3 regions of the Pseudoalteromonas xiamenensis genome follow, and region 3 is predicted to be linked to each of the others. Evidence: predicted binding sites of a transcription regulator. Region 3 holds the regulator's gene; each other region holds the start of a gene.
The links. Region 3 encodes MetJ, which represses methionine synthesis genes. Its sites were predicted from a motif close to TAGACGTCTAGACGTCTA; they were not measured.
Positions count from the first base shown of each region.

Region 1: metE (5-methyltetrahydropteroyltriglutamate--homocysteine S-methyltransferase) is a predicted target of MetJ. The motif match lies at 784-801, and genes of this name have one in related genera.
Region 2: NI389_RS13995 (homoserine O-succinyltransferase) is a predicted target of MetJ. The motif match lies at 1,217-1,234, and genes of this name have one in related genera.

Region 1 is NZ_CP099917.1:3,521,943-3,524,222, forward strand. It holds gene NI389_RS16465 (LysR substrate-binding domain-containing protein) at 1-526, opposite strand, end outside; gene metE (5-methyltetrahydropteroyltriglutamate--homocysteine S-methyltransferase) at 817-2,280, shown strand, end outside.
Region 2 is NZ_CP099917.1:3,017,002-3,019,281, forward strand. It holds gene NI389_RS13990 (DMT family transporter) at 234-1,124, opposite strand; gene NI389_RS13995 (homoserine O-succinyltransferase) at 1,296-2,243, shown strand; gene NI389_RS14000 (homocysteine S-methyltransferase family protein) at 2,233-2,280, shown strand, end outside.
Region 3 is NZ_CP099917.1:2,431,631-2,433,910, forward strand. It holds gene NI389_RS11285 (malic enzyme-like NAD(P)-binding protein) at 1-650, shown strand, start outside; gene metJ (met regulon transcriptional regulator MetJ) at 707-1,027, opposite strand; gene metB (cystathionine gamma-synthase) at 1,337-2,280, shown strand, end outside.

The DNA.
Region 1 (2,280 bases), 1.1 Mb from region 3:
ACTCATGGTCCGGCGCTACAATCAATTTGAGTTTGAAATCAAATAAATGAGCATATTCTAGATGCTCCGGTTCGCGCATGTCAGAGGTTAAGACTAAATCAAGTTCATCGTTCATGAGCTCTGGTATAGCGTCATAGCTGAAGCCTCGCTCATAATCGACTTTAATATCAGGCCAAAAATTATTGAACTCGCGAATGGTGGGCAATAGCCAGTGGAAACAGGCGTGGCACTCCACACTTAATCTCAATTGAGAAATTGGTTGATTGAGACTTTCTTTCAAGCGACATTTGGTTGCCTCTATCTTTGGCAAAATCTCATTCGCTAGCTCAAGTAAAAGCATACCCTGCGGCGTAAATCGGACTGGCTGAGTTTTCCGTTCGAACAGTTGGCAGTCCAACTTGTTTTCGAGGTCTTTTATTTGATGAGAGAGGGCGGATTGCGTTAAGTACAATTCGCGCGCGGTGTTAACCAAAGAACCCGTTTCTTTGAGTGTTGAAATTGTCTTAAGGTGCTTTACATCAATCATCTTTAATAAATCTCATAAAAATAGTGAGCTCAGCTCAGGTTAAACACAGTCTACGCGCTTAAAACTTACGTTTCAATGTCTAGACGTCTAAAAAAAGAGGCTAAATTTACCTTGTTTTCACATTTCTACTATAACATCAATAATGACAGCGTTGTCATTAAATATTTTAATTTTTTTGTAATTTACCCAAATTAGTTTTATTCAAGTTGTTACTGAGAAAGCATCAATTGTTGAATTCAATCAATAGTCGTATTTTTTGGACGTCTAAACATCTAAAAAGGAGCATTGACATGGCATTGATTCACAATTTGGGCTTTCCTCGAATTGGTAAACGGAGAGAATTGAAGTTTGCAATTGAGGCGTATTGGGAAGGAAAAATCTCTCAGCAAGCGTTGCTGGCAAAAGGGTGTGAAATCCGTAAAGAAAATTGGGCGTTGCAAGCACACAGTGGTATAGAACTATTACCTGTTGGTGATTTTGCATGGTATGACCATGTTTTAAATACGTCGTTAATGTTAGGTGTTATTCCTAGTCGACATAGGCAAGGAGTCGATGACGTAGATATCGATACACTATTTAGGATTGGACGAGGTCAAGCGCCTACGGGATGTGCTTGCACAGCAAGTGAAATGACGAAATGGTTTAACACAAATTACCACTATATTGTGCCTGAGTTAGAGGAGCCGCAACGTTTTTCACCTGCCTGGACAGAGCTTTTTGAACACGTCCGGGAAGCGCAAGCGCTAGGGCATCAAATTAAGCCTGTACTTCTGGGGCCCGTGACCTTTTTGTATCTTGCAAAATGTGCTAATGCTGAGTTTGATAAACTAAAACATTTAGACGCTATTCTTGCCATTTACCAATTGGTTTTATCCAAGCTTACAGAGCAAGGAGTTGAATGGGTGCAAATTGATGAGCCGATATTAGCGTTGGAGCTTAGTGAAGATTATCGGCAAGCGTTGAAAAATAGTTTTAATGCGTTGGGAAAGTTGAATATAAAGCTTCTTCTTGCAACGTATTTTGATAACGTGTCAGCGTATTTTGAAGACATTAGATCGTACCCTGTTCAAGGTGTGCATTTTGACCTTGTAAATAGCGACGTAGACGCCAATGGGCTGCACGCGCTCATTCGTGAAGATCAGGTACTGTCGCTTGGTGTGATAAATGGGCGAAATGTATGGCGTGCCGATTTAGAAGTGGTGTATGAGCAAGTAGCTGAAGTCGCACGACTTAGAGGAGACAATCTGTGGTTAGCGCCATCGTGTTCTTTACTCCATTCGCCTGTCGACTTAGATCAAGAAGAAACGCTGAGTGAGGACATTAAGTCTTGGCTCGCCTTTGCGAAACAAAAAGGACAAGAACTCGCGTTACTAAAAGAGGCACTTTTATCTGGGGACAAAACCACTCTCAAGGCGTATTCATCACCGGTGAAAGAGAGAGCAACGTCGAATGCAGTTAATAATGCAGAGGTTCAGGCAAGAGTGGCGGCCTTAACGGTTGACGACGGAAGACGTTTATCGCCATTTGAGCAACGGATCGTCAAACAAAACAAGCATTTACGCTTACCACTATTGCCAACTACTACAATTGGTTCGTTTCCCCAAACGTTATCGATACGACAGGCTCGTCGCGATCTTAAAGCTGGGCGTTTGGATGATATTGAATATCGAACACAAATGGAGGCGGAGATCCGTTATGTCGTAGAAGAGCAGGAGGCACTTGATATTGACGTTTTAGTTCATGGCGAAGCTGAG
Region 2 (2,280 bases), 590 kb from region 3:
GACGTTAAACGGTGATGTGAACCGTGCATCCTTCCTTCTCTTGTGCCTATACGGCATAAGCTTCCCTTCAAAAGTCATTCCCGTTTGGTTTATATACTAATCGAAAGTTGTACGGGAAAGTCTCCTTTCTCCATATGGGCCACCCCTGCTTGTTCAGGGCTCTGGCCTCCTTTCCAACGAACGCTTCCAACCTATTCGAATACGAATTGTAATTTTTTAGTGGCAGACGATATTCAATGTGGCATAAAAATAAGTACAACCCCTGAAAATGCCAATAGACCGCCTATTACCATGCTGCGCGTTAATCGATTACCTTGACAAAAGGCGATAGTCATCACAATCAGTGGCGAGGTCGCAAACAACGTTTGCGCAATAGCGGGATCGGTAAATTTTACCGCGATGAACTGCAGCCAAACGCCCAAAAAAGTCCCGAAGAAGATGGCAACAACGAGCCAGATTTTATTGCTTACACCACGTAATGAAAGCGCATTTAAAAGCGAGTGATGACGTAACAAGGCAATCAGCATTCCGATAACAACTGTGCCGCTAAGTAGACGAATGAGCGCTGCCCACCACGTACTGTATTCTCCATAACTTACCGCTTGCTTTGTGAGAACCATACCTAATGCTTGGCAAAACGCGGCAGTTAGGGCAAAGGTAATACCCATCAGGTAGCTTTTGGGCATTACATCATGCTTGTCGTCAGGATAAAGCGCAATAACGACCCCAAGCGTTGTTAATGTAATGGCCAGATAGCTTTGTACTGAGAGATTCACGGAAAAAAACACGTAGTTTATAAGCACGACGAACATAGGCGCGAGGGACTCCACCACCAAAGTACGTGCAGGACCGAGTAATTTGAGTGCTGCAAAATAAGCACTGTCACCAACCGCTATGCCTATCACACCACTGAATATCAACCAAAGCCATGTTTGTGGTTGAGAGGGTAATGCCATGTCTTGGGTTACGAGAATAACACTCAACATGAGCAGCGATGCGAGCACGCCTTTACTTACATTTAATTCAAAGGCGCTTAGCTGGTGGGAAAACTGTTTGTATAAATAGGTAGAAAACGCCCAACTGAATGCCGCTATAAGTGCAACAGATTCCCCTAACAATGACATGATCATTCTTCTTTTTCGTCGTTCAATATTTCACATTGCGATTATATACAGAAGCAAAACACAATGAAGGGTTTGAATCAGGTTAAATCATATGGACGTCCATACATCTAGAGGTTGAAAATTTTCCATTTCCCGTCATAATGTCGGGTATATCAACCTTGGGAGTGATCTATGCCAATTACCGTAAAAGACGATTTACCTGCCATTGCAAAACTTCGCCATGAAAATGTCTTTGTTATGCCTCAAAGTCGAGCGCTGACGCAGGAGATCCGTCCGATGCGATTGGCTATTTTGAATTTGATGCCCAATAAGGTTGAAACAGAAGTACAATTTATTCGTCTACTTGCCAATACACCGCTGCAAGTGCATGTTGATTTATTGCGACTCGATACGCATCGAAGCTCTGAAAATTCAGAACAGCACTTAGACATGTTCTACCGCTATTTTTCAGATGTGAAAGACCAAAACTACGATGCATTAATTGTGACGGGCGCACCACTTGCTCATTTAGAGTACGAAGACGTCATCTATTGGCAAGAGCTATGCGAATTTTTTGATTGGGCAGAGCATCACGTGACCTCAACGTTATTTTCGTGTTGGGCAGCCTACGCGGCAATCTATCATCACCATGGAATTAAACGTACTTTGCGTACAGATAAAATAAGTGGTGTATTTCAACACCATTGTTATTTCAATCATGGTGCGCTCACTCGAGGTTTTGACGATCATTTCTATGTTCCGCATTCTCGTTATGGTCATATTGAGAATGCTCGATTTAATGCAAGCAAAGAGCTCGTCGTGCTGGCGGGCTCAGAGGAAGCTGGGGCCTATTTAATTAAAAATCAGTCGGGCAGCCAAGTGTATATTACAGGTCACCCTGAGTACGATGCGGATACGCTAAAAAAAGAATACGAGCGTGATTTAGCCAAAGGGCCGAATGCGCCAAAACCACTGCATTACTTCCCGAATGATGACGTCACAATCACGCCCTCTAAGGCATGGCAAAGTCACGCCTTTTTATTATTCTCGAACTGGTTAAACTACTACGTATATCAAACCACGCCGTATGACATTAATTTGGTTAGCCAAGATGTAAGGACTAACAACTATGCAGAATAAACTCACCACCCTTGTTGAGTCACTTAAACAACGCATT
Region 3 (2,280 bases):
CGATTGCTTGTATGGAACTGCTGATCAAATGCGGTGCGCAGCGTGAGCACATTTACATGCTTGATCGTAAAGGGGTTATTCATACACGCCGTGAAGACCTGAATGAATATAAAAAGCTATTTGCTAACAACACGGATAAACGTACATTACAGGACGTGATTGCCGATGCGGACGTGTTTGTCGGTGTATCTGGCCCTGACCTTATTTCAGCTGAAGACTTAAAACTGATGGCAGACAACCCAGTTGTATTTGCATGTTCAAATCCAGATCCTGAAATCAGCCCTGAAGTAGCACACAGTGCTCGTAATGACTTAATCATGGCAACAGGTCGCTCAGATTATCCGAACCAAGTAAATAACGTACTTTGTTTCCCGTTTATTTTCCGCGGTGCGTTAGATGTACGTGCAACAGCAATCAATGATGCAATGAAAATTGCAGCGGTAGAAGCCATTCGCAGCATTGCAAAAGAGCCTGTACCTGCTCAAGTACTTAAAGCATCAGATGTTGACGCGCTTGAATTTGGGAAAGAATACATCATTCCAAAACCCATGGATCCGCGTTTATTGCCTCGCATCGCTAAAGCGGTCGCACAAGCGGCGATTGATTCGGGCGTTGCTCAAATTCCAATGCCAGACAACTACATGGCATAAATTGCAGTGCAATTAGAGTGAAAAAAGCCTCGCGATGCGAGGCTTTTTATTAGTAATTAATCTTCTTCGATGATTGGTACTTCAAGTCCCATCTCAATCATAATCTTGCGCACTTCGGCAGGCACTTTTTCTGGATTATCTTTACGTAAGTCTTCATCGGATGGCAATGGTTGGCCTGTAAACGCATGTAGAAAGGCCTCGCACAGTAGTTCACTGTTTGTCGCATGTCTCAAGTTATTGACTTGGCGACGTGTACGCTCGTCCGTCAGTACTTTTAATACGTTTAATGGAATCGATACGGTGATCTTTTTTACTTGTTCTGATTTTTTACCGTGTTCTGCATAAGGGTGAACATACTCACCATTCCAAGTTGCCATAATCTTTTATTGCCTCAGTGTTGGGTAATGCCAATACGACTGCATTCGTGGTTCATACTAAACTAGTCTCAACAGGAAATGTAGGTTGATTTACATTTCGATTGTGAGCATCGCTTTCACCATTCGCGCTGGATCAAAAACTCAGTCGTATTAGCATGGTACTAATAGGAAGTGGCGAAATTTTATCGGTTTAAAAAAGATAGTCAAATACTAGTTATTTAGCCATTTAGGCGTATAAATGTTTTGACTTCCGATAGATCATGGTCTAACCTTTTAGACGTCTAAACATCCATAAATCTAGGTGTCATTATGAGTCTGTCAAATAAAGCGACGATTGCAGTCAGAAATGGAATTGAAGCCGATAAGCATCACGGTGCAGTCGTACCGCCTCTGTATTTATCGACGACGTATTCGTTTGCTGATTTCAACGTAAAGCGCGCTTATGACTACGGTCGTAGCGGAAACCCGAATCGCGACATTTTGGCCGATACCTTAGCGCAACTTGAAGGTGGTGCGAAAGGGATCATTACGGCGACGGGAATGGCGGCTGTACACCTAGTGACACAACTGTTAAATCATGACGATACATTGGTTATTCCACATGATTGCTATGGTGGCAGTTATCGATTGTTCACATCATTGGCAAAACGCGGTTTACTGAAACTGCAAGTCGTGGATTTAACCAATCCAGAGAACTATCAAACGGTGATTGGTGCCAAGCCAAAAGTGATTTGGATTGAAACGCCAAGCAACCCTATTTTACGACTCACTGATATATCTGCCATTGTTGATGTTGCCAAGCAGTGTGGTGCACTGGTTGCTGCAGACAATACCTTTTTATCGCCTGGCTTGCAGAATCCGATTCAATTTGGTGTGGACATTGTGGTGCATTCAACCACGAAATACATTAACGGCCATTCGGATGTGGTTGGAGGTGCCGTGATAGCCAAAACGCAAGAGTTAGGCGAGGAATTAGCATGGTGGGCGAATAACATCGGTATTACCGGTGCGCCGTTCGATAGCTACTTAACGCTACGTGGACTTCGCACATTAAACGTTCGTTTAAAACAGCATCAAGAAAACGCCTTAGCGATTGCTGAATATCTTGAACAATCCTCTTTCGTAAAGAAAGTGTATTATCCAGGACTTAAATCTCATCCTCAACATGAGCTTGCGAAACAGCAACAACGTGGTTTTGGTGGGATGGTCAGTTTTGATATTCAGGGTGGATTAAATGACGCTGCGGCATTCTT